3 regions of the Virgibacillus xinjiangensis genome follow, and region 2 is predicted to be linked to each of the others. Evidence: riboswitches for the same ligand, from Rfam matches in the RefSeq annotation. Region 2 holds a riboswitch; each other region holds the start of a gene.

Region 1 (9,873 bases), on a different contig from region 2:
AGGGAGCCAGCATGATGTTTTCGATGACCGACTTGTGCGGGAAGAGATTGAATTGTTGGAACACCATCCCCACTTCTGTCCGGATCATGTTGATGTCCGTATTGCGATCAGTCAAGCTTTCCCCATCGATGACCACATCGCCTCCGGTAATTTCTTCCAACATGTTTAGGCAGCGAAGGAATGTACTTTTGCCAGATCCGCTGGGTCCGATGACACATACCACTTCTTTCTGCTCAATTTCACAATCGATTCCTTTCAGGACTTCAGTTTTTCCGAAACTTTTGTGTAGATCTTTCACGGTAATCATTGGATATCCAACCTTCTTTCTATTAACCGGAGTACAAAGGACAATGACAGGGTTATGGCAAGATAGAAAACTGCCACAGCCGTGTAGATTTCCACAGCATTAAAATAGTTCGACGCAATCATCCGGCCTTGGAACATCAACTCCGGTACAAGAATGACCGATAGGAGCGATGTATCCTTGATACTGATGATGAATTGGTTGCCCAATGGTGGGATCATGCGCTTGAACGCCTGTGGCCATATGATGTACCTCATGGTCTGGCGCTGATCCAGACCAAGGGACCGTCCGGCCTCCTTTTGCCCTTTATCCACGGAATCCACCGCACCGCGGACGATTTCTGCGATATATGCCCCTGAATTCAGGGCGATGACAATAATACCTGCTGTCACCGACTCCATATTATAGCCGGTGATCAGCGGTAGAGCGAAAAATATCCAAATAGCTTGTACAAGTACGGGTGTACCCCTGATAATCTCCACATAAATGGATGACAGGGCATATACTATTTTACTTTTTGAAATTCTGCCCAGTCCGAAAATGGCCCCGAGCACAAAACCCAGCAACAGCCCGACAATGGATATGAGCAATGTATAATACAAGCCGGTGCCGAGTTCCGGCAGAAAGTCTATGACGCCGGCCCAATCAAAATCAATCATACTTTCACCTCTACTTCTGTTAGTCACTTCATCTTCCAATCACAGTGAACAGTAAAAAAACTTGGCTGTATACGAGCAAAGGCACGAAACAGCCAAGTTTCATTCATTCTTGGATAAACCACTATATTTGTGCCAAAAAGGCGTTCATACACAGGAACCGAAGTCCCTCCTGTACAGTGGGATAAGCCCCATCCATCTGTTCACGAGTTGACGTATACCTCTCGGTTGTCTCTATTCAATTGGTTGTTCTACTCAGCTGCACCGAACCATTTTTCATAGATTTCATCGTAGGTGCCGTTTTCTTTCAATGTAGCAAGCGCCTCATTGATGGCTTGCACAACCTCTTCCTTGCCTTTGGTCACGGCAATTCCATAATCCTCCGCCTGATACAAGTCACCGACGACTTTCAGGCTGTCTTCACCGGAAGTCTGGATATAGTAGCGGACATTCGGGTCGTCATACAGGATGGCATCGGCACTGCCATTTTCAACAGCTAAGTATGCCTGGTCCAACTGTTCATATTCGTTTGCTTCTGCTCCTTCGATATTCTCTTTGATATAGGCAGAGCTAGTGGACCCCAGACGTGTGGCAATCGTTTTGCCCTCCAAGTCCTCGATACCTTTAATATCCTCATTATCTGCTGCTACCCCGATGGCCAGACCGGATTCGAAGTAAGGATCACTGTAATCGATGCTCTTCTTCCTTTCTTCGGTAATACCGATCCCCGCAATGGCAATATCGAATTGACCTGTCTGGAGGCCAGGGATGATACCATCAAAGTTGGTGGTCTCCATCTCGATTTCAAAACCCGCCTCATCAGCGATGGCGTTGATCAGGTCGATGTCAAAACCGACATGCTCTCCGTCTTTCATGAATTCAAAAGGAACAAAGGAGTTGTCACTGACCACCGTATAACTATCCTCTAATTCAGCCGTGCCTTCTTCTGCCCCATCCACATCTTCCCCGGAGCCGCAAGCTGCCAGCAGAAGAGCAAGTCCAATCATCAGCACTGCTGCAAACCATTTTCTTTCTCTCATAAAACAATTCCCCCTTTTTGATTATTTGTACCTATGAGAAAAGTTTGTCAATTGCTAAACATACACTTATGATACCAAAGATCAATAGTAAAAAAAAGGAGATTTTTCAGTCATTTAATGTGCTGTTTCTTTCCTAGAACGATTCAGCGGGGTGAAAACGCAGGTATATGGCTTGATAACGGGCACATACTTGCCGATGGTCCCGATCTCCCCAGTCTAATCAATCAAAAAAACACGCCTTCTGTCATAGGACCGAAAGCGTGCCTGAACTTCTACTCATATTTTCATTGGCGCCGTCTGGTTTATTCGACGACCTCTACATTCTCTGCATACACCATACCATCTTCCGTTTCTGTCAATTCATAGGAAATGGTGGTGCCTGGGGATAATTCGCCCAGCAATTCATAATCATCTGGAGAGAAGGATACGACCTTTACATCTCCTTCGGCTGTCTGGACCTCCATGGAATGGGAATCAGCCAACCCTTGGAACGTAACCTCTTCTCTCTCCCGAGCTTCATTGTTCTTCTGTTCCTCAGTTGATCCGTCTTCTGTTCCTTCGGTGTCATCAGCTTCTTCTTCTGGTGCCTCTTCAGCGGTTCCACCTTCATCTGCTGCTTCATTGTCTTCCCCTGCCTGATCCGATTCATCTGTCGTTTCATCAGCAGGCTCTTCTTCATTTTCACCGGCTGTTTCCTCTTCCTGACCATTCTCTGTCGTTTCCTCTTGATCCGTGTCTGTCGGTTCATCGGCAGGTTCATCATTCGAACACGCAGCCAATAACATAGGAACAAGGAATGCCAAAATAAGTAACTTTTTCATTGTTTACCCTCCCAATCTATCAATCACTAAGAAATATGGTCGATTATTGCTGGACCACTTCTATTACATGTTTGATTATACAACATGTCTTACACATTTTGCCAAATTCCTTTGCCTTCCCATGAAAAAACACGCCCCTAGTCCTATGACGGGAGACGTGTCCTTCCATTTATATACTATTTAGCTATAGAATTTCACATTTTCCGCCCATTTAATGAAGTTTTCCACAACATGATCAAGGAAGGAAATGGTCTGCTCATCCATTAAGTTGCCGTCAGCATCGATTTTTTCATGAACAGTGCCGATCACTACCTCATTTCCCGGCAGGGTCAAAGCACCGATTCCAGGCGCATTAAGGATCTGGCGAAGTTGCAGTTGGGCCTTGACAGTGCCCAGAGCTCCCATGGACGCACCGACAATCATGGTCGGTTTATTGACCATGACCTGATCCACACGGGAAAACCAGTCGAGAGCATTCTTCAACATTCCGGAAATGGAACCATTGTATTCCGGTGTTGCAATAAGGATACCATCGCTCTCCTTGATGATACTACGTAGGTCCTCTACAATTTGAGGCGGATTGAGTTCGTCATCCTGATTATAGAATGGAAGCTGGTCGATCGGGAGGACTTCTATGTCCAATTTCCCGTCATACCTTTTCTGCATGTATGCAGTAAGCTGTCTGTTGTATGAGTCTTTCCTGTTACTACCTACCAAAGCTGCTATTTTCATGTATTGATTCCTCCATTTTATAAACTAAGTACTGTCTTCATTGTTACAAAAGAGGAGGAAAACTGGCAAGAAAACTGCTTATCGTTTTTTACTCACTTACTCTTTCTCACTTTCCAAGTATGCCTGTTCTTCTTCCGGATCCATGACACCGCTGGCCTTTCCTACAGTTCCACCCTGCAGTTCCCAGACAGCGTTATGGTCGGCATCTGCCGTGGAAAAATCCCCTTCCTTCCACTTCAAAAGGATTCTCCGATAGACATCCTCATGATCCAGTGCGACCTTCTCCATGCCTTCCAACAGCCAGTTGATCCGCTGTGGGTGAATCTCGTAGAACCCCCATTTTTTCGACGCCTTCACCTTTTGATGGGACATACCATGGATATACTCCTGGTAATAGTCATCCGTCAATTCATAATGGGGCCTGTCCTCACCGAATGGATTCAATCCCTGTTCCTCAAACTCCTGAAGCTCTTGCTCGCTGATACTGCCCTTGATCTTTTCCCTCTGCTCGGAAATCTCTTCCGTATGACCATCATCCTCCGCCTCCTCTTCCATCGCTGCTGCACTTTCTGCCTGGTCTTCTGTTGTCCTTTCCGTTTCCATCCACAAGAATACTGCCAAGCCGGCGCTCGCCAGCAATAGAATCAGCCCGAAAATGGGCATAGGCTTTTTCATTGATTATCCTCCATTCCTGTTTGTAGTATGCTTTCATTCCAAATACTCCATCATTTCATCTTATATTGGAGCAAAAAAAATCCACGCAAATCCCTTGAAGAAATCGAAAAAAAGGATTATTATTTTTTATGTGGTTTTTATTGGCAGGTGTAGCAGAGTTGATAGACACATTACTCGCTATGTTCGTGTGGGGGTTCACCCTACCAGCACCATTTCTATGATGGAGAAGTACCCAAGTCCGGCTGAAGGGGATGCACTCGAAATGCATTAGGACGGGCAACCGTCGCGTGGGTTCGAATCCCACCTTCTCCGCTTTTAAAACCTTCTATGTAATTATTCAAGATGTTTCCATAATTATCCTGCTTTGATGCAAGAAAAAATAGAATGCTGCAGAAAAAGGCTTAGAGAAAATGTCTCTAAGCCTTTTTTAGTGGTTATATTGCTTATTGCTTTAATGGAGCTCCAATCTATGGCGAATACAGCAGAATACTGCCGCCGCTGTGACAAAATACTTCGCTTTCCGTGGGCACGGCTTCAGTCTCCTCGGAAGCAAAGGACGCTTCCTGAGGGGTCTTCATACTCGTGCTGTTCCCACTGGAGTCTACGTATTTTGTCTACGCTATGGAATCGATCTGATTTTCGAATGACTGTGGATCAATCACCTAAAATCACCCGGCTATCATTGAATTCTTCTATTCTCTTACAGCTACAGACATCACTACAATCAAATCACCAAACCAGCGGAGGAAATCCACGAAGGGTCCTGCGGGAACCGTGACCAGAGTGAGATCGCGAAGAACGTAGTTCGAGAGAGCTCACGGGTCACCCGCGGAAAGCGTAGTGGAATTTCCGCAGCGGCGGGTGTGAGGCGCTACTTGCGGCTTACCAAGCGGCACGCGAAGGATTCTTAGTAGAACGCACATGAACGCCGGAATCCGCAGCCATCACACCCCGCGCTTGTTCCCCCACAGATACGTATGGAGTTGCGGCAGCACCCGCACATCTTTCAATATATCATCCTCCATCACCCGATCGATCAACCGCTCATATCTGCGCAGTGAATAAGGAAGGAATTCCTGCTCCTCCACGGTCTCCAGGTCATCATTCCCCACCTGGAGGAACAGCTCGACATCCGGATACCGCTGATGGATATGCTGAGCGTATTCCAAGTCCGCTTCCTCAAAAATGACCACTTTCAGGCTGAATTCCCCCTTCTGCTTGCGTTGCAATGAATCTATAATGAAATCCAGTACGGAAAAATCCGTCTTCATGCCGGAGCTCGGCGGTTTCGGTGACAGTGTCAGGTCGTCAATATGGATAAACCAGTCCTGCCACTTGCTCCCCTGCGTCTCCAATGCCACCTTCATGCCATGTTCATGCAGGAGATCGACCAGCCCATCCAATCTTGCCAACAATGCAGGATTCCCGCCGGAAATGGTGACATGGCCGAAGTTCTCACCACCCGCCTCTTTCAATGCTTCAAAGATTTCTTCCGGCTCCATTTTCCGGATAGCATCTTTTTCCGAACCGTCCCAGGTGAATTTGGAATCACACCAGGAACAGGAATAGTCACATCCAGCGGTACGGACGAACATCGTCTTTCTGCCGATGACCATCCCTTCCCCTTGAATGGTGGGCCCGAATATTTCCATCACAGGTATCGTCATCAGGAGCGCACCTCCTTTGGACGGTAGATGCAGTAACTGGTCGGTGTCTCCCGCAGGTATACCTGCACACATGCCGGCTTGTTCGGGAGGGTGTTCAGATAGCCCTGGACAATTTCCCAAATGGTCCGCGCCGCAACCTCCGTGGTAGGGAAAAGTTCTGCATCAACATCTGAAAAGCCCTCATCATCGTTCAGCGTCTGGTGGTCGAACCGCTTATGGATCAGATCTTTCACCACTTTGAAATTCACCAAGAACCCAGTGTGGTCCAATTCATCCCCGGCAACGGTGATGTTGGTGAAATATGTATGGCCATGCCGCTGCCTGCACGTACCGGCATCTTCATGTGGGATATAATGAGCGGCAGCGAAATGGAAATCTTTGTTGATTTCATACGAAAAATCATGAACAGCCGGCGGATAGATCTGCTGCATCATTCAGCATGCACCCCCGCCTTGCGGGCCTCATATTGCTTCAGACCTCTGTTGCGGAGTTTGCAGGCAGGACATTCGCCGCATCCGCTTCCCTTCACCCCGTTATAGCAGGTGAGCGTATGTTCTTTGACAAACTCGAAAGCTCCCAGTTGGTCACTGAGTTCCCATACCTCTGCCTTATCAAGCCACATCAGCGGCGTATGGATGACAAATTCCTGATCCATGGACAGATTCAGCGTCACATTCAACGATTTCATGAAGACATCCCGGCAATCCGGGTATCCGCTGAAGTCCGTTTCTCCTACACCGGTGATCAAGTGAGCGGCACCTACTTGCTTTGCCAATACACCTGCGAAAGACAGGAACAGCAGATTTCTCCCCGGTACAAAGGTAGATGGTGGGCCGTCCTCCCCTTCCGTAATTTTCATGTCTCCACGCGTCAACGCATTCGGGGCCAGCTGGTTCAATAAGGACATATCCAGTTCATGATGCGGTACATCAAGCGTTTGGCAAATCTCCTTGGCACAGTCCAGTTCCTCGTGATGCCGCTGTCCATACTGGAACGTTACAGCTTCCACCTCATCGAATGTTTCCAGCGCCCAGAAGAGACAGGTGGTACTATCCTGTCCACCGCTGAATACAACAATTGCCTTTCGGTTATCCATTTTTATTCCTCCCCTTTTTCTTTAAAAAGAAGAGAAGCAAGCATGTTTCCATCAAAAAAAACAACACCCAAGAAGCCGTGTTGTCTGATCTCCTTAGTTTTTTATAGAGGGATGGAATTGCGAACCTCTCCTGCCAAAAAGCAGACTTCTTTTTTCTGTTTTCCATGAAAGTATACCATAACCATATGTCCGCCATAAACGTTTTATTCTCTCCCCCCTGTTGTTCCAGTATTCCCGATCGACCAGTGCAGCCTCCTGTAAACGTAGATGGCAGCTCCCGATGAACCTTGCATGCGTATCCACAAACCATGCACAGATAGAAAAAAATCCTCCGGAGAGTCCGGAAGATCTTAGCGCCCGCTTGTCGTGGTATTCTGTTGTTTCCGCTTATTTAAAAACTTCCGTACAACCGGATAGATCATCGGTCCGTATTTGATCAATCTACGAATCAATCGTCCCATGGATTTTTCCTCCTAAACAAAAGGTTACCTATATAATTCCTCTTAGAGAAGTTTTTAAACAAGAGGAAGGATCATGGGACAGTCCAGATTCCTCACACTCCTAGCCTGAGGCCTCCCTCGTACGCTCCATCCGTTCCAGCAGATGATAGTCCTTGGTTTTACGGATCGGGATCCTGTTACGGACGGCAAAGTCATCCAGTTCTCGAAAGATGCCAGCGGGTTGATGGTTCTCTATTTTCACCCTCCAACCATCCTTCACCTTTATCGTTGCCGCTTTCCTTGTCCATCCGGTGCGCAAGAATTTCATTTCTACAACTTCATCCGACCGGTACATCTTCCGGTACACACGCTGGCCGAACAAGAGGGCCCGCACATGCACAGATTCCCCCTCCATCCATATCCGCCATTTCAAGGAGAGCACCACCAAACAAAACGGGATATAGCATAAAACGGCATAGCTGGACAATTGGACGGAAATCAACATTCCTATGGTCAGCAGATATCCCGCCCAGGCAGAAATCCTTCCCTCATAACACATGCAGCTCTTCCTCCCCTGAAGTAGACCGCTTGATGCATAGCTTAAGCTGTTCCTGCTTTATTCTCCACCTTCAATACCATCTGGAGCGTGTTCAAGATATGCCCGTCAAATGTATCCTGGAACTCGGATACCTGCTCAAACCCCTTTGCATGATAAAAGTTCTTCCCGATTTCATTCTGCTTCTCCACATTCAAGTAGACTTCCTCCACGCCGCCTAGCTGATCGATCCCTTCCTGAAGCAAAGCACTGCCGATCCCTTTCCCCTGATAATGCGGATAGAGATAGATGGCGCCGAGTTCCACCCTCCCTCTCTCCTTCACATCTGAGAAGTTCGCAAAACCGACAATCCGGTCATCCGCCTCCGCTACAAACAGATGGGTGTGTTTCAGGCGTTTCTTCATGGTTTTGGCACTGTAGGCATTCTGGAGAAATTTCTTTTGGATCTCCAGAGGAATGATCCCCTTATAGGTCGCATTCCAGCTCGTCACAGCCACCTGCTGGATGTGTTTGATATCCTTCTTTCCTGCCCTCCGGATTACAAACTCCATGTCATCCCCCTCTTTTGATTGATGGAAATATTTCCGATTATTATAACATTTATTTTCCAGCAATGCTCCCATTTTTATACAGTCAATTTTTCTCCAACATGCGCGTTCAGCCAGGAAGTTCCATTACTGCCCTGGCCCGTACATGAACGCTGCTTCTATTTCCGCTGTGACGGTCAGTTGTCCTGGCTCGATTGGTGTCCCTGCATCTTCAGCAAGGGCAACAGCAGTGTACGGCTGGATCGTGGGGGTGGATTGTTCGGTAATATGGATGGGCGTCACATCCAAGGATACCTGCATGGCTGCGGCGAGTGCAGCCGCTTTGGCAACAGCATTTTCATAAGCCTTTTGCAACGCCTGCTGGTATGCCGCCCCTTGGTTTGCCATGAAAAACTGCACCCCTGAAACGCGATTGGCTCCACTCTGTACGGCGGCATCGATGACCCTGCCGATTCGGGCAAGATCCGAGATGGTCACTGTCACCTCATGCCGGACTTCATAACCTCTGAACACCTGCGCACCGTCCACATAGTCATATCTCGGCTCTATCTGATAAACAGTCGTGCGGATGTCCTCCGCCGGGATTCCCTGATCCCGCAACGCTTCCAACACCCTGTTCATCGTGGCATTGTTCTCTTCCTGTGCCTGCGCGAGCATGTCATTCTCCGTGACGACCCCCAACTGGACACTTGCTGCATCCGGGGCTGCCGATACACTTCCCTTGCCATCTACCGTGATCACCCGCCGCGGACCATTTTGCTGCCTGTAAGAAACGGGATAATAATACAAGGCCATTCCGCCTTTCCTTATACCTGTTTCTCTATGTATATGCACAAAAAGCGAGATTATTTTCCAGGCAGCAGGTTCTACCCCCAATAATCCGGGTCTGACATGCGCATTTCCTCTACGATATCGTCCAGGTCGGCCGGGGTGATCGTATAGATCGGATAATTCTCTTGTTCCTTTGCAGCTTGGTGGAAGAATCGCGTACTTCCCGGAAATTCATCATCCATCAACACCAGGCAGGCATCACTTTTATCAGCCAGCCACATGTTTTTCGCCTTGAACTGGAAAGCGCCTTTGTATTCCCCTTTATAGATGGGTTTGAAAAAATCAGCCACCATCATCAGCTCTTGATATTTCTCCTGCAATGGCTCCGGCCAGCGGGATTCCTGGTTCTCAAACGGAGGGAAGATCCCCAGATTGATGTCATATTGCTCTTTCAGATCCAAAACCACTTCAGCTGTCCACAACTCGACCCCCATCTGTCCGGAAACCAGCACCCATTCCAGTCCCTCTTCAATAAAACCGATCAACCTTTTTTCCACAGCTGCCTTG
Region 2 (9,873 bases):
TTCCCTTGCCACCATTGCCTTGTCGGTGATGTCAGAAACTTTGATAACATCAATCTGTTTATTCAGCTGTTTGGTCAACTGCTCCAGTTTCTGCTGATCATTGACATCGACCACAAAGGTCATTTTGGAAACTCCCTCTACTTCGGATGTTCCGACGGAAATACTGTCAATATTAAACTGTCTTTTATGCAGCATCCCTGTAACCCTGTTGAGCACCCCGCCTCTGTCTTGGACCGTTGCCGTTATGATTCTTTTCATCTTCTCACCCCTATCATTTCATGAAGCCCCTTGCCTGGCGCAATCATCGGATAGACACATGCCTGCTGTTCTACTCGGCAGTCTACAATGGCTGGGCCATCCGACTGGAATACGTCTTCTAAAACAGCGAGAGCATCTTCTTCACGCTCCACTTTTACACCATGGATGCCATAGCTTTCAGCCAACTTGACAAAGTCTGGATTGTTGGGAAGGAGCGATTCCGAGTATCGTTCTTCATAAAAGCTTTCCTGCCATTGGCGGACCATGCCGAGTGCGTTATTATTAACGATAATTACTTTGACTGGCAGGTTTCTTTCTTGGATGATGGACAATTCTTGTAATGTCATTTGAAAACCGCCATCCCCGACAATTGAAACGACCAAATCCTCTGGAGCGCCAAGCTGGGCACCGATTGCTGCCGGAAATCCGAATCCCATGGTGCCGAGTCCACCGGAAGTAACCCAACGGTTTGGACGGTCAAATTTATAGTACTGGGCAGCCCACATTTGATGTTGCCCTACATCCGTAGTAACAATGGCATCGCCATCTGTCAGGCGATGGATTTGCTCCAGCAGCCACTGTGGCGACATAGCAGATGACCCTTCATCATACCAAAGTGGGTAATCCAACCTGTTCTGTCCGATGGTCTCTTTCCAGCTTCTGCATTCATCCACTTCGACCGTACTATCCAATAATGCCTGCAATGCTTCTTTTGCATCCCCTACAACCGGAATATCCGTATCCACGTTCTTTCCGATTTCAGCAGGGTCGATATCGATATGAGCAACTTTGGCATGAGGTGCGAAGTGCTCCAAATTGCCTGTAAGACGATCATCAAATCTTGCTCCGATATTTATCAGCAAATCACTTTCATAGATTGCCATATTGGCTGCATAGGTGCCGTGCATCCCGGCCATACCAAGTGATAGCGGGTTGGATGCTGGAAAGCTTCCAAGGCCTAGCAGTGTATTAACGACCGGTATTTGATGCTTATCAGCGAATTGTTCCAATTCTTCTGACGCTTTCGCGAATACGACGCCTGCACCCGCCAGCAGCAACGGCTTTTTCGCCCGGCTCAAGGCGTCAGCCAGCTTTACGACTTGGAGGGGGTTCGGCTTGATAGTGGGCTGGTAACCAGGTAAGTGGAAATCTTTCTTAAAGGTTTCTCCAGTCACCTCTTGTGAAATGTTTTTAGGGATGTCTATGACTACCGGTCCTGGTCTCCCGGTTGAAGCAATATGGAAAGCTTCATTTACGATTCTCGGGAGTTCAGAAAGGTTATTGACTTGATAGTTATATTTTGTGATCGGTGTAGTGATGCCCATTACATCCGATTCCTGAAAAGCATCTGTGCCGATGACCCCCTGAGCTACTTGACCAGTAAAGATGACTAGTGGCAGGGAATCGATCATGGCATCTGTGATACCTGTAATCAGGTTGGTTGCTCCAGGGCCTGACGTAGCAATAACCACACCGGGCTTTCCGGTTACTCGGGCATATCCTTCCGCTGCATGTATGGATCCCTGTTCATGACGGGATAATATGTGTTTGAAAGGTGTTTCATTACGATACAATGCATCATAGATTGGAAGAACCGCTCCACCTGGATAACCAAATACTGTATCAACTTCCGCTTCAACCAATGTCTGGACCAGCAGATCCGCCCCGGTAATCCTTTCACTCGCCGATTCCACTTTGTTCTTCGCTTCAACTTTCACTGCTGCATGCCTCCTTTAGTCTTCTATAAATCGAAAAAGACCCTTTTCTCCTATAAACCTGCACAGATGCAGAATTATTGGGGAGAAAAGAGTCTTCTTTTCACGGTACCACCCATATTCATAGCATTCTCACGAATACTATCTCACAGGCTGTCGTACAGCCCGCTTTGATAACAGGTGCACTGTAAAGGTGCACCTGGCCAGGAATAGTGAGGTCTTTTGACCCGTTCAACCTGGCACTCGGGGATGATGTCGGAACTGCTTGCATTTCTGGGCTTCCAGCAACCCCAGATCTCTGTAAATGCAATGATGCAGATCCTTTATTCCCGTCGTCGAGTTGGAATTATTAAGTTGACATTTTTTTGCTAACTCTATGGCTAATTGGAAAAATGTAATAACTGATATATTGCTGATAATCATATAACTTTTTTGTGATTCGGTCAACAGCTATTTTAAAATTTTTTGATACTTTTGATTAATTGTTTTTTATGAATACGGTTACATTGTTGGATAGTTGCGAATTGGCATTTATATTACAAAAATGTTACAAATGATCGCCGCTATCTCTCCTTCCCGTTCCCCTTTTAAACCAAAGAATATTGGGGATTGGAGTTTTTTATTGACTGAACGAATCCATCTGTTTTTGTGTCACTTTTTGGCTTTTCATGCCAAATCGGTATAAACGAAATTTGGCCAACATAAATAAATAGAAATAGAAAATTGATATTTTAATCCTTGAAGTCTTCTTTTTGTAAGAGAACAAGAATATATAATAACTGGGTTTTACCTTTATTCTAATCATCCATTTAATTAACTGATATATTGCGATCCTCCCTTTATTTACAACAATTTCATTGTCATAAGGTAAATTGATATATCACCGGTCACTCAAAAAATGAAAGACAAGGGAACCAGATGCACGATAAAAAGAGACATTGTACAGGAAGGATAACGTATCAGCTTACCAGATTAATTATGCATTTCTTTTCCTCATTCAAAAAACAAACCCCTGGTCATTGACCAGGGGTTTTCTCTTATTCTTCATCAAGAAAATCTGTAACTGCACCTTTCGATGAGCAGGAAACATTATGCGCATATTTGCCCAAAATGCCCTTTTTGTAGAGTGGAGGAGCTGTCCAGCCTTCTTTACGGCTTTCCAGTTCTTCCTCGGAAACATCCATGGTAATTTCCTTCTTGTCAGAATCAATGGTGACAAGATCTCCCTCTTTCAGGAAGGCGATCGGACCGCCACTCTGTGCTTCCGGCGAGATATGCCCAACAACTAGTCCGTGGGTACCTCCGGAAAATCTGCCATCTGTCAGCAGAGCCACTTTTTCGCCCAGTCCTTTACCGACAAGAATACTGGAAATGGACAACATTTCCGGCATGCCAGGTCCACCTTTCGGGCCGACATAACGGATGACCAGTACGTCTCCTTCATTGATTTCATTGTTCATGACTGCTTGTGTAGCCTCTTTCTCCGTATCAAATACACGCGCCGGTCCTGTATGGCGTTTTACTTTCACACCGGACACTTTAGCCACTGCCCCCGTTGGAGAAAGGTTCCCTTTCAGCACGATCAACGGGCCATCTGCACGTTTTGGATTGTTAAGCGGCATGATCACTTCCTGTCCCTCTGCAAGGCTTGGCGCCTCTGCCAGGTTTTCAGCAACTGTCTTGCCAGTTACTGTCAGGCAGTCGCCATGCAAATATCCTTCTTCATACAAAAGCTTCATGACTGCTTGTACACCGCCAACGCGATGCAGGTCCTGCATGACATATTGCCCGCTTGGTTTAAGGTCAGCCAAATGCGGCACCTTTTCCTGAAGACGGTTAAAATCGTCTATAGACAGATCCACTTTCGCAGCATGAGCGATTGATAGCAGGTGAAGGATTGCATTGGTAGAGCCTCCAAGAGCCATAACAACCGTGATAGCATTTTCAAAGGCCTCTTTTGTCATAATATCTTTTGGATAAATCCCTTGATCGAGAAGGTTGTACAATGCTTCACCAGCGTTCGCACAGTCTTCAGCCTTCTCATCTGACTCAGCCGGGTTGGATGAGCTTCCAGGCAGACTCATACCCATTGCTTCCACCGCGGATGCCATCGTGTTTGCAGTATACATGCCACCACAGGCACCTGCTCCTGGACAGGCACTGCATTCGATGGATCTCAATTCCTCATCATCTATGTCACCATTATTATGTCGGCCTACCCCTTCAAATACAGAGACAATGTCGATGTCTTTTCCACGGTGACGTCCAGGGGCAATTGTCCCCCCATAAACGAATACAGCGGGAACATCCGAATTCGCAATCGCGATCATACAGCCCGGGATGTTTTTATCACACGCACCGATTGCTACAAACCCGTCCAGGTTCTCAGCGCCGACCACTGTTTCAATGGAATCGGCGATCACGTCACGGCTCGGCAGGGAATATCGCATACCTTGTGTTCCCATGGAGATACCATCCGATACAGTGATCGTATTGAAGATGAGTGGAGCTGCTCCTGCCTCTTTTGCTCCCTTTTTGGCACTGATCGCCAAATCATCGATATGTATATTACATGGGGTCACTTCACTCCATGTGCTGGCGATCCCGACCATCGGCTTCTTGAAATCCTCATCATCGATTCCAACCGCGCGCAGCATTGCCCTGTTAGGAGCACGCATGGCGTCATCTGAGAACACCTGACTCTTGATGCGTAGATCTTTTTCTGGTTTTTCCATTCTGTAACCCACCTTCCAAATAGTTGTCATTCATTTTTCATAACAGTTTAAACTGTAAAGATTCTAATAATTTAATTATTCTAGCATACTTAATAGGGTTTGTGTAGGTGGTTTTTTGGAAAGTCATAAATATTTCTTTTCTAAGAAAAGTTATAAGGAGAAACTTGCCAGATTATAGGGGATGAACACTTGGAACAGCAGAAAGCCGGGCATGGCATCCCGGCTTGTCAATCATTTTCTTATTTGAAAGCTCTCGCTGCTTCGACTGCTTTTCTCCACCCTGCATAAAGGCGAGCGCGGTGATCGTCGTCCATTTCTGCACGGAAGGTTTTTTCGTTCTGCCATTGGCGGGCTATCTGTTCCTTGTCTTTCCAATAGCCTACCGCCAAACCGGCAAGATATGCCGCCCCTAGTGCAGTTGTTTCCTGAAATGCCGGTCTTTCCACCGGAACCCCAAGCATGTCGCTCTGGAATTGCATGAGAAAATCGTTCTTAACGACTCCTCCATCCACCCTTAGTGTCTTCAGATCGATACCGGAATCCTCCACCATGGCATCAAGGACATCACGTGATTGGTATGCAAGAGATTCCAAAGTGGCGCGTATCATATGTTCTTTTCTAGTTCCTCGGGTGATGCCGAAAAATGCTCCGCGAGCTTCACTGTCCCAGTAGGGGGTGCCAAGCCCGACAAAGGCAGGGACCATATAGACGCCCTCCGTCGAGTCCACCTTTTCTGCATAAGTCTCACTTTCCGAGGCGTCCCGGATAATCTGCAAACCATCCCTCAACCATTGGATGGCCGATCCGGACACGAAGATGCTCCCTTCCAAGGCATATTCAACTTTTCCGTCCACACCCCAAGCTAATGTCGTCAACAGACCATGCTGTGAACTGACACCTTCTTCTCCTGTATTCATCAGCATGAATCCGCCAGTCCCGTACGTATTTTTTGCCATGCCTTTTTCAAAACAAGCCTGGCCGAACAATGCTGCCTGCTGATCCCCTGCAATGCCTGCGATAGGAATCTCATGCCCAAAGAAATGGTAGCCCACTGTCTTGGCATATTCCTCAGAAGATGGACGGACTTCCGGCAGCATACTCTTTGGCACATCCAGCATTTCCAACAGCTCATCGTCCCACTGCAAGTCATATATATTGAACATCATGGTGCGGGAGGCATTGGAATAATCTGTCACCTGTGCCTTCCCACCCGACAGTTTATGCACCAGCCAGGTATCGATTGTTCCAAATAGCAGATCTCCTTTTTCTGCCTTTTCCCTTGCACCGTCGACATGGTCGAGAATCCACTTGACCTTCGTCCCGGAAAAATAGGGATCGATCAGCAAACCGGTCTTTCTCCTGATCATCTCTGCATAGCCTTGTTCCTCCAGCTTCCTGCAAATATCGGCTGTCTGCCGGGACTGCCAGACGATGGCCTTGTGAATCGGTCTTCCTGTATGCCGATCCCAGACAACAGTTGTCTCCCGTTGGTTGGTAATACCGATGCCTGCGACCTGATTTGGCTCTATTTCCGATTTCCTTAAGACATCGGCGATACAGCCAAGCACAGATGTCCAAATTTCATTGGCGTCATGTTCTACCCAACCGGGACGGGGAAAGAACTGTTCAAACTCCTTCTGGCCTGTGGCAACAATTTCCCCTGAATGATCAATGAGTATGGCTCTCGAACTGGTTGTACCTTGATCAATCGACATCATATACTGACCTTTCAACCCAATTCCTCCTTCAATACAATTATTATTCAGCCGTAATATTATGTTGCTTTATCATAGCAATTAAAGCGCTTTATTTCCAGGATATATCTGCCCGGTAAGCCGTTATACTTGATACTATTTTAAACTTCTATATTCCCCCTGCAGAATTTTTGGAAACAAGTACTTATTCAATATCGGACAAGTTGATTGTTTAATAACTTACGGCAGGATCCTTCAGTTTCTATGAGCAAGGCCTCAGATCCGAATAAAGGGTGATGGAATCGTCCTTCTGCTGATTACTCTGCGCTTCTGCTATTTCCTCCATGCCCTGCTGATTTAATTTTAAAAATCAGCCCCATAAAAAAACGTCATTCCTCAGGAGGAATGACGCAAGGCAAGTTCTGACTGCTCTTGTGTTCCGCGTTTCCTGGCCATGTAGACCAGCAGATAGACGATGGGTGTATCAATGAGCGCCACGATCAGTTTAAATACATATTGGGTTGCAATCATACCAAGGAGAACACCTGTCGGTACCATTCCCCAAAAGGCAACCGCAATGAAAATGGTGGTATCCACGAGTTGGGCGGCAGCTGTGGAAATATTGTTTCTCAACCATAGTTTCTTCTCTCCATGGTGGGATTTCAGCCGGTGGAAAAGACTCACGTCCAAATGCTGGCTGGCAACATAAGATAATAGACTGGCCAGCATGACCCGGAAACTGCCGCCGAGAATGGTTTCGAATTCTGCTTGGAAGCCAAAATTAGGTGCTGCAGGAAGTTGTATTGCAATAAAAACGAACACCATCACGAGCACCTGGGTAAAGAAACCTGCCTGCACGGTTTTTCTTGCCGCGTCCCTTCCGTAGACCTCACCAATTACATCGGTAACCAAAAAGGTGATAACATAGACGATCACTGCTGCCGGCAGAATGAACTCACCGACACTGAAAAGCTTTACCCCAAGAATATTGGAAACAACTAAAAGCCCGACAAATAAAGCATTCAAATAGACAAACATTATTAATCCTCCCTGTACATAGGTGAGGTTCTAGTCCAACCCTGGCTCCCGCTATCAGCGGTTATCAATGGTTTCCGGATACATATCATGGTTCATCATCCGATGTTCCGCGATTTTTTCGTACTTGGTGCCAGGACGTCCGTAATTGCAGTAAGGATCGATGGAAATCCCACCACGCGGGGTGAATTTCCCCCACACTTCGATATACCGTGGATCCATGAGTTTAACCAGATCATTCATAATGATATTCATACTGTCCTCATGGAAACCGCCGTGGTTGCGGAAACTGAAGAGGTACAGTTTCAACGCTTTGCTCTCCACCATTTTCACGTCGGGAATATAGCTGATATAAACGGTCGCAAAGTCTGGCTGATTGGTAATGGGGCATAATGTAGTGAATTCCGGACAATTGAATTTCACGAAGTAGTCACGGTCCTGATGATTGTTTTCAAATGTCTCAAGCACCTCGGGATTATAATCAAAATCATAGCTGACACCTTGGTTCCCCAGCAGGGTCAATTCAGATACATCCTGTTTTTTCATACAATCTCCTCCTTCTCTTCTTCCTTCCATAGTTTCTGGATTTCCATCTGACAGAAATGCCATCATGTGCTGAAATATAAAAAAGCCATGTGTCCTAAGGCACATGGCTTCATTTCATGAATAGTGCTTAGTTTTTTATAGAGGGTTGGACTAAGAACCTCTCACGTATTCAACATTCATATTATACACTGTCGCCACTTCTCTGTCATCTGCAAATTTTTGCCTTTGTAATATACACATTATTGTAATATTTTCCACGGTAGAAGGGCTCATCTTGTGATATATTGAACCTATAGAACTGTTACATACCTTATATTATACTTCTGTCCGGCGCCATATTTACGGCGGACAGAAGTTTCCGAGAGGAGCAGAACAGATGAAGGATCGAATCCATTCCATACAGACATGTACAAAAGATCACGGTCCCGGCCTCCGTTATTTATTGATCATGCAAGGATGCCCGATGCGTTGTAAATCCTGTCATCATCCGGACAGCCGGAAAATTTCAGAAGGCAGGGATATTACTGTTGAAGAAATCATAGAGGATGTGACGACCTATCTTCCGTTCCTGCAAGCTTCGGGAGGAGGAGTAACTGTAAGTGGCGGTGAAGCCTTGCTCCATACCAAATTTCTAAATAAACTCTTTGGTGAGTTGAAGAAACTCGGCGTACATACAGCCATTGACACTGCTGGAAGCTGCTACACCAAATCCGATTTTTTCCTGCGGCAGCTGAATCAGCTTCTGTCTAAAACGGACCTTGTACTGCTCAACCTGAAGCAAATTAATCCTCTTAAACATAAAGCACTCACCGGAATCACCAACCGTCATATTCTGGAGTTCGCTGAACATTTGGCGGAACAGCACGTCCCTGTATGGATCCGCCATGAACTGATTTCAGGCATCAGCGACCAAGATGAGGATTTAATTCTTCTCTCTGAGTTCATCCACTCTTTAAGAAACGTAGAAAAGGTTGAAGTGGTTCCCTACCGGAATGGCAACTTACTAGGTGGCATCAGCCAGGATATGAAAACTCCGACCGTAGCCCGTATCACCAACGCAGAACAAATATTGAATTATGAAATCATCTAAAAAGGGGTACCCATTGAAGGAGGTACCCCTTTTTTACTCGTGATGATTATCCTTGGAACAACAGATAGGAAACGATGAAATATCCTATGACTGTTATCATTGACGGGATGCTGTATGTCCACAGAGAAGCTGAACGCTTTCTCAGCAATGCCCAAATCAGTACCGCGGAAAGTAGAGTAATGGCAATTCCAGTATACACATTCGACTGGGAAACATCGGCCAATATGGAACCGCCTTGGTAAACAGCATCAGATATTGCGAGGATGATCATGTTGAACATGTTGCTTCCGAGGATCGAGCCTACTGCAAGATTCATGTTCTTCAGCCTCAAGGCAGCGTACACGGAAACAGCTTCCGGTAAGGATGTCGTAGCTGCAATCAGGAAGCTGCCGACAAAACTTGAACCCATACCGGTAATGACTGCAATCTGATCACCGGTGATCGATAATACGGTCCCCGCTAGAAGGATGGCTATGGCAGCAATGATGAAACCGATGACCGCTTTTTTAATCGACATGTCTTTTGCCGGTTCATTCGTTTCCGTCTCTGGACCATCGCCCATCAGTGCCTCTGTCGGTTCTGGGGCAGAAGGCAGACGGCTGATGATGACCATACCAATAATGTATATAAGAAGTACCAGAAGGGCATCCACCCCAATGCCTATAATCGTATAATCAATCCGCAAAAAGAGAGCCAAAGTAACAACCAGCATCAGGAACAAACCAAGTACTGCTGAGAATAAATGGCTTCTCCCTGCTTGATGATACAGCTGTCTTCTTCGATACAATAGGTCAAACACA
Region 3 (9,873 bases), on a different contig from region 2:
AGTAGTGGAAACCTCTATACCACCGACCATTCCACTGGTCGCAACAGAGCCGCCGGATTGGAGGCTGCTGAGAATAAATTGCAAGGTTTTTCCACCGACTGGATCAATAGCACCAGCCCACTGTTTCTTTCTGGTAGGGGTCCCGGCCGTATCTGTAATTTCTTCTCTATCGATTATTTGCGCAGCTCCCAGTTTTTCCAAGTATTCCTGTTCGGATGACTTGCCGGTAGCGGCGGCAACCTGATATCCTTTTTTAGCTAACATATCGACAGCGAGACTGCCTACTCCGCCGGTGGCTCCAGCAACCAGTACTGGTCCCTTATCAGGGTTCAGGCCATTATCTTCTAGCCGTTGGATGGATAGACCAGCTGTCAGGCCAGCTGTTCCGAGAATCATTGCTTCCCTCATCGTCAATCCATCCGGAAGAGGGACCACCCATTCTTTAGGTACTCTTGCAACTTCACTGTAACCACCCCAATGGCCGGTACCTAGTGCATAGCTGGTCACAATCACCTGGTCACCTTCTGAGAACGCTGGTGTCTCGGAATGTATGATCGTTCCGGCCAAATCAATCCCCGGGACTAATGGGAACTTCTCTACCAACTGTTGCTGGATACCAACAATGGCATCCTTATAATTGACACTGGAATAGGCGACTCTGATGGTGACGTCTCCGTCTGGCAGATCGCTTTGGTCACACTGCTTCACTTTCAACTGGCCATTTTCCTTTTCTTTATCAAGCACCAATGCCTGAAATTGATCCATTAGATGGTCATCCTTTCCTCCAATTAATCTTACTATCATTTTAATTGTCTTGAAGCCAAGTTTAAAGCAATCTGGTTTAGAGAGGGATGATAACAGCACCCACATGAATATAGAAGGCATTAGGCGAATGCTCGTCAACGGGGAAGAAGGTTGGACTCATTAACCTCCTGATTCCCGGGAATTATATAGAGTGAGTTGGGTCGACAATGGTCAAAGAGAGGAGAAAGCCATTCATGAGTACATTGATCGTGACAGATGAAATCATCATTCACGCTCCTTTGTCCAAAGTATGGAAAGTACTCACCTATCCAATCTACATCAGAAGGTGGGATGACTTCCCTGATACCTGCCGCGAACACCCGCTCAAGGCAGGACAAGTGTATTTTTGGGAGCTTCCAAGAGGAGGTTATTCAAGCCATACCGTAGTGAAATTGGAAAGGGAGAGGCGGATGCATATTTCACTCTTATCCACAACCAGGGGATATCCTTTTCAGATACGAACTGTTGGTACATGAGAAAAACACTCGTCTCAGACTAAGGCACGGAGACTTTTCCGTCTTGACGAACGGCCAAGATTATTACGAAGCTGCTGCTGAATTTGCTGACGTGGCAAAACATCGAATAAAGCAACTGGCAGAATATGATTAGTAAAACCCTCCGGTGTGGAGGGTTTTAAGGGTTAATATGGATCGGCGTCATGGCCTTTCTCGACTGCGTCCTGTGGACCTTTTTCGCTGTCCTCATTTCCTAGCGGTCCAGGTTTGGAATTTTGCCCCATCATTTTCTTGGCCTCTGCAAGGCCTTCTCGCAGGCGGCGTCCATATTCTTCATCGGCAGATTCGGCAAGCTCTACCATCTTATCCTGGATGCGTTGGTCGCATTCTGACAAGTCCCCTACGAGGTTGCTGATCAATTCATCCTTTTCCCAGTCTTCAAACATACGATATGTTTCGCCGGCTTGTTTCGTATTTTCTTCTCGGTCAATAGTTTCCCTTACCAATTTCCCCTTGACTTCAGGAGTGTATTCTTTCCCGGATTGTTCAGCTTCTTGGAATCCACCAAGAATGGATGGTTCATAATTGATGCTTGGGTTTTTGTTGCCTCCCACGCGGCGGTCTACTTCATAACGCATGTTGCCGCCTTCCTGGTTGGTGTTCACCTGCTTTTGCGCCCGGTTGATCGGCAGCTGGAGATAGTTTGCGCCGACGCGGTAACGCTGGGTATCTGAATAGGAAAATGTCCTTCCCTGCAGCATTTTATCGTCAGAGAAATCCAGCCCGTCTACAAGTACCCCGGTACCAAATGCTGATTGTTCCACTTCGGCGTGGTAGTCTTCCGGGTTTTTATTCAACACCATTTTACCAACAGGCAGCCATGGGAACTGGTCCTCTGGCCAGAGTTTTGTATCATCCAGCGGGTCAAAATCTAATTCTGGATGCTCGTCGTCGCTCATGATTTGCACATATAGTTCCCATTCTGGATATTCTCCTCGTTCGATTGCCTCATATAAATCCTCTGTTGCATGGTTGAAGTTATTGGCCTGGATTTCTTCCGCCTCTTTCTGGGTCAGGTTCTTAATTCCTTGTTTCGGTTCCCAATGGTACTTCACGAGTACCGCCTCACCCTCTTGGTTCACCCATTTATACGTATTGACACCAGACCCCTGCATCTGACGATAATTCGCCGGGATTCCCCATGGAGAGTATACAAAGGTCACCATATGGAAGGATTCTGGAGAGCTTGCACAGAAGTCGAAGAAGCGCTGGCTGTCCTGGATGTTCGTTACTGGATCTGGCTTGAATGCATGGATCATATCGGGAAACTTCATCGCATCACGGATGAAGAAAATCTTCAAGTTGTTTCCGACCAAGTCCCAGTTTCCATCTTCTGTATAGAACTTCACCGCAAAGCCTCGGGGATCCCGTAAGGTCTCTGGGGAATGTCCGCCATGGATGACCGATGAAAAACGGACAAATACAGGGGTCTGCTTCCCCTTTTCCTGAAAAAGCTTCGCTCTTGTATACTTGGATACCGGTTCATCACCTGCAGTGCCATATGCTTCAAAATATCCATGAGCACCAGCGCCACGGGCATGTACTATACGTTCAGGAACTTTCTCCCTGTCAAAGTGACTGATCTTTTCGATGAAATCATAGTTCTCCAATGTACTTGGCCCTCGATTTCCAACTGTGCGTATACTTTGGTTGTTGGTAACCGGATGGCCTTGTCTGTTCGTTAGCGTGTCATCTTTTTCATAATTCGTTCTTTGATTATGTTTGCCTTCAGCCATTCTATATCTCCTCTTTCCATTAGTGTGTTGGTAATGACAAAGGGCGATTCCCGATTCGGAATCTGAGGTACTAATATATAGAATGACCGTTTAGGATGAGGTTTATTAAATTTCTTGTGGAAGTGGAGTTTTATAAGATCCGTGCCGTGGAGAAAGATATGATAGGGACCACGTGATGTGAAGTGATAAATATGGGAGGGCAGGCAGTTCAATGAGGAAGGCAGGTTGCCGGCGCGGTAATTGCTGCACCGGCACTAAGATTCATCAATTTGCAGGCACCAACCGGACAGGGACCCCTTCTGTCTGTGCTTCTTCATAGCATTTAATCAATCCATGTTCCCGGATATCTTGCTTTTTCACCCGTTTTTGATTTACCGTTACTTCAACAGGACCTTCAAACGGGAAGGTTTCCAAAGAAACAGTCTGTTCATCCAACCAGTTGATGCCAATCGGATTTTTATGAAAGCCATCCAATTCAAATGGGAGGGGGATGCCCTGCTTGAAAAATGGATGCTCATCCTGCTTGCCCACCCCCGGGTCGTTTATACATACATAGAGGGAGAAGTTATCACCAAGCTGGACCAGCCCATAATGAAAGTTAAACAAACGTTTGTTGAAATCGGGAAGGTTCTCCATAATTCGTTCTTGTCTTGCTGTTTCTTGTCGGACAAATAGGTCTGCTTGCCTTGAGGATTCCGCAGCAATAAAGCGTTTGTAATGTTCACTGCAAAGAAGCGCAGCATAAGGGTCTGCCTTTTCCACTTCATCTATCCCAAGGGTATACAAGATCACTTTCGGGTGAATGGGGAAGTCGGTAAAGGTGAAAGGCTCCTGCTTTGCATCATTCCAAAAAGGTTGTTTATCAAATTCTTTCCAGCCTAGGTCATGCTGCTCGATTGCATATAGTACAGACTCTTTTCTTCCCTTGCCTTCAAATAAATTGTCTTTCCATCTTTCCATAATTTCTCCGGAAAGCTTGGCGTGATGGTGTTGCTCCACCAAAACGAAATCGTTATCATGTTCCCTGATAATCATCCTCCGCACATCCTTTCGATTTGCTACCTACTTTGTATTTTTCCCTATATAGATGAATATGTAAACAGTTAAAAAAATAGCAGGCTTCATCCTTCCAGATGAAGCCTGCTTGTCATATCAATTGTTGAAAACGTAAACGCTTGTTGAGTGCATACATAACTGGAATTCCAACTGCCAATACAACAAACTCCCCTGCAGCGGTGGTCAGCCATGTGAAGAGGAAAGGCAGACCAAGTGCCAGGTTCAATTCAAAGGCAATAATAAACATGTTAAAAGAAAAAATCAGGGTATTAAGAACTAATAGTACCCACGTATTCTTGATATATTTTGCCAATAAAATGATAAGTCCGAGCGACACAGCGGAGTGGGCCACCCCGAAAATCAAATCATACATACCCAATGGGGAGAACAGCAGATTGCTGAGGAACACTCCAAGGACTATACCGAAAAAGTACTTTTTATTGAACACTACAAGGTGGTTGAACATTTCTGGAATCCTGAACTGCACATTGGTGAATCCAAAGGGTTGAATGACCATGGAAACAGCAATATATAAGGCTGCCAATACAGCATTGACGACAATTGTATTTGTTTTCATTATCTTCTCTCCTTAGTTTTTTATCGTGGGAGGGTCTCGAACCACGTATTTTAACTTACCAAGTATAATATAAAAAGATGGAAATGGGAAGGATACGAGTACTTCAAGGGGACATCTAGTTGACAATTATAGGGAAAGAACTCTACAATTTACATAAAGTAACCTAGTTTATTATTGTAACTAATATAATGTAAAGGGAGATTATCATGGAAACTAAATTTTTTGAAAACCCGGCAACCTATGTGGGGCAAGTGTGCATCAATGTTACCAATCTGGATCGATCTATTGCTTTCTATGAAGAAGTAGTGGGGTTCAACGTGCTGGAAAGGGCGGGGAATAGTGCGTCTCTGACAGCTGATGGAAAACGTCCAATCCTGACCATAGTCGAGCCGGAGGGCTCCATGCCGAAAGAAGAGCGGAAAGCCGGACTGTTCCACTTCGCTATATTACTTCCTTCCCGGGAGGACCTCTCCAGCTTTTTGACACATCTGATAAAGGCGGGACGCACCTTGCAGTTAGGTGCCTCGGATCATCATGTGAGTGAAGCTCTGTATTTCAATGACCCGGATGGTAATGGCATCGAGGTATATAGGGATCGTCTGTCAGATGAATGGAGTTGGAACGGTAGTACCGTGAAAATGGTGACAGATCCGTTGGATGCTGACAGTCTTGTCGCGGAAAGTGACCGGGAATGGGAAGGTCTTCCTTCTGATACAGTGATGGGGCATATTCATCTGCATGTAGCTGACCTGAAAAAGACGGAAGCTTTTTATAAAAATGGCCTTGGGTTTGATATAGTGGCTACCTATCCAGGAGCATTGTTCACTTCAACAGCCGGCTATCATCATCATATCGGGTTGAACATATGGAATGGGGAGGGGGCTGGAAAACCTTCTCCGAATAGCGCCGGACTCCGCTGGTTTTCTCTTCTATTCCCGGACAAGGAAATGAGGGAAAAAGCTATAGATCGACTTCAGCAATCAGGCGTGGATGTAGAGGAAACGGGAGAAGGTTATAAAGTGGAAGATCCGTCCGGAAATCATATACAGTTGATCGTATGATGAGGGGATCCTCAGTTGTATGAAAAAAACGTTCTGCCTTAATCAGCAGAACGTTTTTGCCATATCAGAAACGTCATTTTTTGATGGTTTGATACCATTTTTTGGCAGCCGCCACTTCTCCCATGGTCAACTGATGGCCCCGGTTTTCCCAATGCAGCTGTACATCTGCACCAGCGTTTTCGAGCAGCGATTTCAACTCTTCGGATTCCTGGGAAGGACAGATAGGATCATTGATCCCCGCAGCAATGAATATATTCTTTCCTGTTAGATCAGGGAGGTTGATCCCTCTGCGCGGCACCATTGGATGATGCAGGATGGCACCTGATAAGGCGTCTTGGTGATGGAACAACAAGCTTGCTGCAATATTTGCTCCATTGGAGTAGCCTACTGCGATGATATTTTCTCTATCGAAGTCATATTTCTCAGCAGCCTCATCGAGAAACTCAAAGAGCTCTTTGGTCCGATAGATAAGGTCTTCCTCATCAAATACACCCTCCGCAAGGCGTTTGAAGAAACGCGGCATGCCATTTTCAGAAATATTCCCTCGTACACTTAAAACATTTGCCTCAGGATCGATCTCCTTGGCAAGGGGCAATAGATCTTCTTCCGTCCCGCCGGTGCCGTGAAGCAGAAGCAGTGTAGGTTTATTCTGGTTCTTACCTTTTTGAAAAATGTGTTTCATAGATGGTTCCTCCTATTTTATTCATTCTGTATCGTTACATTTAGATTTCGTTGTCCATGCCTATTTTTTTAAGAGCTTCCACAATCGTTTCTTTCTCTTGGTGGGAAATACCGGAGAAAATCTCCTCGATTACCTCTTGATGTTTAGGGAAGATTTCATCCATCAGCAAAATTCCTTCTTCGGTGATATGGATGTAGACTACTCGCCGGTCCTCTGTGCACGGCTGCCTTTCCAGAAGGCCCTTTGCTTCCAATTTATCAATCACATAGGTAATAGAGCCGGTGTTGATCAAGACTGCTTCGGAAATCTGCTTCACCGTCAATCTTCCTTTATGATATAAAGCTTCCAGTACAGCGAAGTCAGAAGATTTCATTCCATAGTTCTTAATATCCTCTTTCACTCGCTCCATTACGGTCTTGGATGACTTCATCAGTACCACGAAAGTCTTCAATGATAAATTGTCGTTCATGATGCCACCCCCAATATAAGTTAAATCTAATCTACTTGAATTTTATTATATTGAATTCATATTAAAATAATTATTTAATACTGTCAATCAGCATCCGAGGGGCCAAGTGTGGTAATGGAGCTTAAGGGGAAGAGGAATGATAGGATTTTTATCAACAGTGAAAAAGGAAGGGATAGAATGGGTTTAACCAAGAGGCAAGTTTCTGATATCGCAAAAAACCATGAACTGATGATACGGGAAGATTTTATTGAGTTTAATGAATCTGGGTTGGATTTCCAAGTAGTCTTTGCCAATGATATGGAGGGAGAACAATGGGTGCTCCGGATTCCTCGTCGTGCTGACGTTATTGCACATGCAGTCAGGGAGAAAAAAACACTGGATTTGGTAAGCCCTCACTTGTCGGTGTCCGCCCCAAAATGGGAAGTGTTTTCTGATGAATTAATTGCCTATAAAATACTGCCTGGAATTCCGGCAGGGACGGTCGACCCGGAGAAGAAATCCTATGTATGGGAAATAGATGAGGAGAACGTTCCGATCATCTATCATGAAACACTCGCAAGGGCGATGGCCTCTCTTCATCAGATCAATAGGCAGTATATGGAAGAAGCGGGTATGCATACGTTCTCCATTTCAGAAATCAGAGATAATATGAGGCACAGAATAGAGAAGGTCGAAGAGGACTACGGAGTTGCTGAAGAACTATGGAATCGCTGGCAGGCATGGCTGAATAATGATTCTCTATGGCCGGAGAGCACGGCACTGGTGCATGGCGATCTTCACCCAGGCCACATACTCATTGATCACACAAGCAGGGTAACTGGTCTGATTGATTGGACGGAAGCCAGGGTGGATGATCCTGCCACCGATTTTGTTGCTCATTATATGGCATTTGGGGAAGATGCTTTGAACAGGCTGATAGAAGCCTATGATAAAGCCGGAGGTTATGTGTGGCCTTTCATGGCAGAGCATGTGAAGGAACTGCAGGCGGCCTACCCGGTCACTGTAGCAGAATTTGCCGAGCGTTCAGGTTCCGGGGAGTTTGCAAACTTGGCTAGGCAGCTTCTAGGTGTAGAGAATAAATAGAGGGGTTGAATAAAAGCAGAACGGCTCGGCCATTCTGCTTTTTATATTATTCGGATTCCCTTTCTCGGCTTGAGGTCTGCCGTTTTTTATCAAAGAGTACGAGCAGGCCGGGAAGCAGCACACCTCGGATGACAAAGGTATCTATCAAAATGCCTACAGCCACAATAAAACCGAAAACAAACAATAGTTGAATCGGTTGGGTCATCAACACGGCAAAGGTCGCAGCCAGAATCAGCCCGGCGGATGATATGATTCCTCCAGTATGGGTGACTGCCGTTTCTACTGACTCTTTCACTGGGAGTTTTTCCTTCTCTTCCAAATATCTCGATATCAACATGATATTATAATCAATCCCAACAGCTACGAGGAAAATAAAGGCATAAACCGGGACCCTGTTGCTGATTGAGCTTATATCAAAAAGCAGACTGGTCAGGAACATTCCTAGACCAAGAGCAGCCGCAAAAGATAACAGGTTAGTCCCCATCATAAATACCGGCATCTTGAAAGAACGGGTCAGGAATGCCAACAGAAGGAAGATTACCACCGTTTCCAGAAGGACAATGAGCAGAAGATCTCTATTATTCAGTGACCTGTCATCGATGGACGCAGCTGTTTCTCCTGCAAAGTATAAGGCGCCGTGTATACCAGCATCTTCCAGTATACTCCCGGCATCATTCCGGATACTCTCCAAGGCATCCATCGTTTCGGTGGAGTACGGATTCTCCTCAAAAACCATTCGATAGGAAAAAGCATTACCTTGATCGTTGGTACTGTTCAATTGAACACTGCCTGTGAGTGGCTGATTTGCAAGTTCTTTTCTTAAGACTTCCTGCTCTTCTTCGGAGATTTGACCCTCTGCTTCCAGCAGGACCGTGGTTGGAGCCAGTTCACCTGCTTCAAAGTTTTCCTCTAGCAGAGTAAAACCTTCACGGGAAGGCAGATCCTCTGGAAAAGACTTGAGCAAGTTAAATTCATACTCCAAGTTGAATACATTCACTGCAGATAAAAGGAGGAAGGTGCCGGTTACAGTTACTGCGATGACTGGTTTTTTTACGATGAACTTTCCGATACGTGCCCAAAATGAACTGGCCTTTACTTGAGGGTCGCCCACCTTGGGAATTACCGGCCAGAATGATCTCCTTCCGAATATGGTGAACAGACAGGGAACGAGGGTAACTGAAGCCAGCATGATTACTGCAATTGCTGTTCCGAATATCGGAGCGAAATTCTGATAATCACCAAGCGTTGCAAACAGAAGCAGGAGCATTGCTGCCAGCACCGTGGCCCCCGAATAGAAAACCGGGAGGCCAGTTCCTCTCATGGCCTGCTTCATCGCTTCATACTTGTTATCCTCACGTTTCAATTCCTCGCGGAAACGGGAGAATACAAAAAGGGAATAGTCTGTCATTGCTGCAAATAAAAGAATGGTCATGATGGATATGGATTGGGTGCTCATCAGAAGTCCAGCTTTCCCCCAAATCCCTAGTACCTGCATGGTAACTTGATAAATAAAACCTGCCGCTAACAGAGGTATGAGTGCCAACAATGGAGAACGGTACAAGAGCACCAACAGGACCAGAATGATTGCTACTGTAGCCATGATCAGAACCAGGTCGGCACGTGAGAACAAATCATTAGTGTCGACGGCTATCCCGGCAGGGCCGGTGATGGACAGTTCGGAATCCAGATGATTGCCAGCCACCGCGCTAATTTCATTCAAGCTCTGTTTGATTTCCGCTGTATCCAGCTCTCCATCCAGTTGGAGTGGGAGATAGGCGGTATCCCGATCCATTGTTATAAATTCTTTGATAGCCTGAGGTGGCAGTTTATCGAAGGGAAGGACCTCTTCGATGCCATTTATTTGCTCTGCTTCCAGCTCGGTTGTGAAGT

The links. A riboswitch is a leader RNA that binds a small molecule or an ion and turns the genes downstream of it on or off. The one in region 2 is predicted to bind preQ1.
Region 1: linked by a shared signal. The riboswitch ahead of queC (7-cyano-7-deazaguanine synthase QueC) and the one ahead of queF (preQ(1) synthase) in region 2 are both predicted to bind preQ1.
Region 3: linked by a shared signal. The riboswitch ahead of ACFOGI_RS15860 (QueT transporter family protein) and the one ahead of queF (preQ(1) synthase) in region 2 are both predicted to bind preQ1.

The regions. Positions count from the first base shown of each region.
Region 1 is NZ_JBHRSA010000053.1:30,299-40,171, reverse strand. It holds gene ACFOGI_RS14775 (amino acid ABC transporter ATP-binding protein) at 1-307, opposite strand, end outside; gene ACFOGI_RS14770 (amino acid ABC transporter permease) at 304-963, opposite strand; gene ACFOGI_RS14765 (transporter substrate-binding domain-containing protein) at 1,212-2,000, opposite strand; gene ACFOGI_RS14760 (hypothetical protein) at 2,303-2,821, opposite strand; gene ACFOGI_RS14755 (NADPH-dependent FMN reductase) at 3,002-3,553, opposite strand; gene ACFOGI_RS14750 (DUF6241 domain-containing protein) at 3,650-4,228, opposite strand; tRNA gene ACFOGI_RS14745 (tRNA-Ser) at 4,451-4,540, shown strand; gene queE (7-carboxy-7-deazaguanine synthase QueE) at 5,173-5,895, opposite strand; gene ACFOGI_RS14735 (6-pyruvoyl trahydropterin synthase family protein) at 5,895-6,329, opposite strand; gene queC (7-cyano-7-deazaguanine synthase QueC) at 6,326-6,991, opposite strand; PreQ1 riboswitch class I at 7,079-7,125, opposite strand; gene ACFOGI_RS14725 (hypothetical protein) at 7,553-7,990, opposite strand; gene ACFOGI_RS14720 (GNAT family N-acetyltransferase) at 8,032-8,538, opposite strand; gene ACFOGI_RS14715 (SIMPL domain-containing protein) at 8,662-9,324, opposite strand; gene ACFOGI_RS14710 (SLOG family protein) at 9,402-9,873, opposite strand, start outside.
Region 2 is NZ_JBHRSA010000015.1:35,949-45,821, reverse strand. It holds gene ilvN (acetolactate synthase small subunit) at 1-258, opposite strand, end outside; gene ilvB (biosynthetic-type acetolactate synthase large subunit) at 255-1,976, opposite strand; gene ilvD (dihydroxy-acid dehydratase) at 3,011-4,708, opposite strand; gene glpK (glycerol kinase GlpK) at 4,948-6,426, opposite strand; gene ACFOGI_RS04885 (queuosine precursor transporter) at 6,799-7,440, opposite strand; gene queF (preQ(1) synthase) at 7,495-7,983, opposite strand; PreQ1 riboswitch class I at 8,105-8,150, opposite strand; gene ACFOGI_RS04875 (radical SAM protein) at 8,360-9,073, shown strand; gene ACFOGI_RS04870 (sodium:calcium antiporter) at 9,120-9,873, opposite strand, start outside.
Region 3 is NZ_JBHRSA010000057.1:69,654-79,526, reverse strand. It holds gene ACFOGI_RS15880 (acrylyl-CoA reductase family protein) at 1-765, opposite strand, end outside; gene ACFOGI_RS15875 (hypothetical protein) at 999-1,280, shown strand; gene ACFOGI_RS15870 (catalase) at 1,445-3,055, opposite strand; gene ACFOGI_RS15865 (DUF3891 family protein) at 3,320-4,090, opposite strand; gene ACFOGI_RS15860 (QueT transporter family protein) at 4,203-4,688, opposite strand; PreQ1 riboswitch class I at 4,695-4,739, opposite strand; gene ACFOGI_RS15855 (VOC family protein) at 4,895-5,749, shown strand; gene ACFOGI_RS15850 (alpha/beta hydrolase) at 5,823-6,431, opposite strand; gene ACFOGI_RS15845 (MarR family winged helix-turn-helix transcriptional regulator) at 6,472-6,900, opposite strand; gene ACFOGI_RS15840 (macrolide 2'-phosphotransferase) at 7,078-7,983, shown strand; gene ACFOGI_RS15835 (MMPL family transporter) at 8,030-9,873, opposite strand, start outside.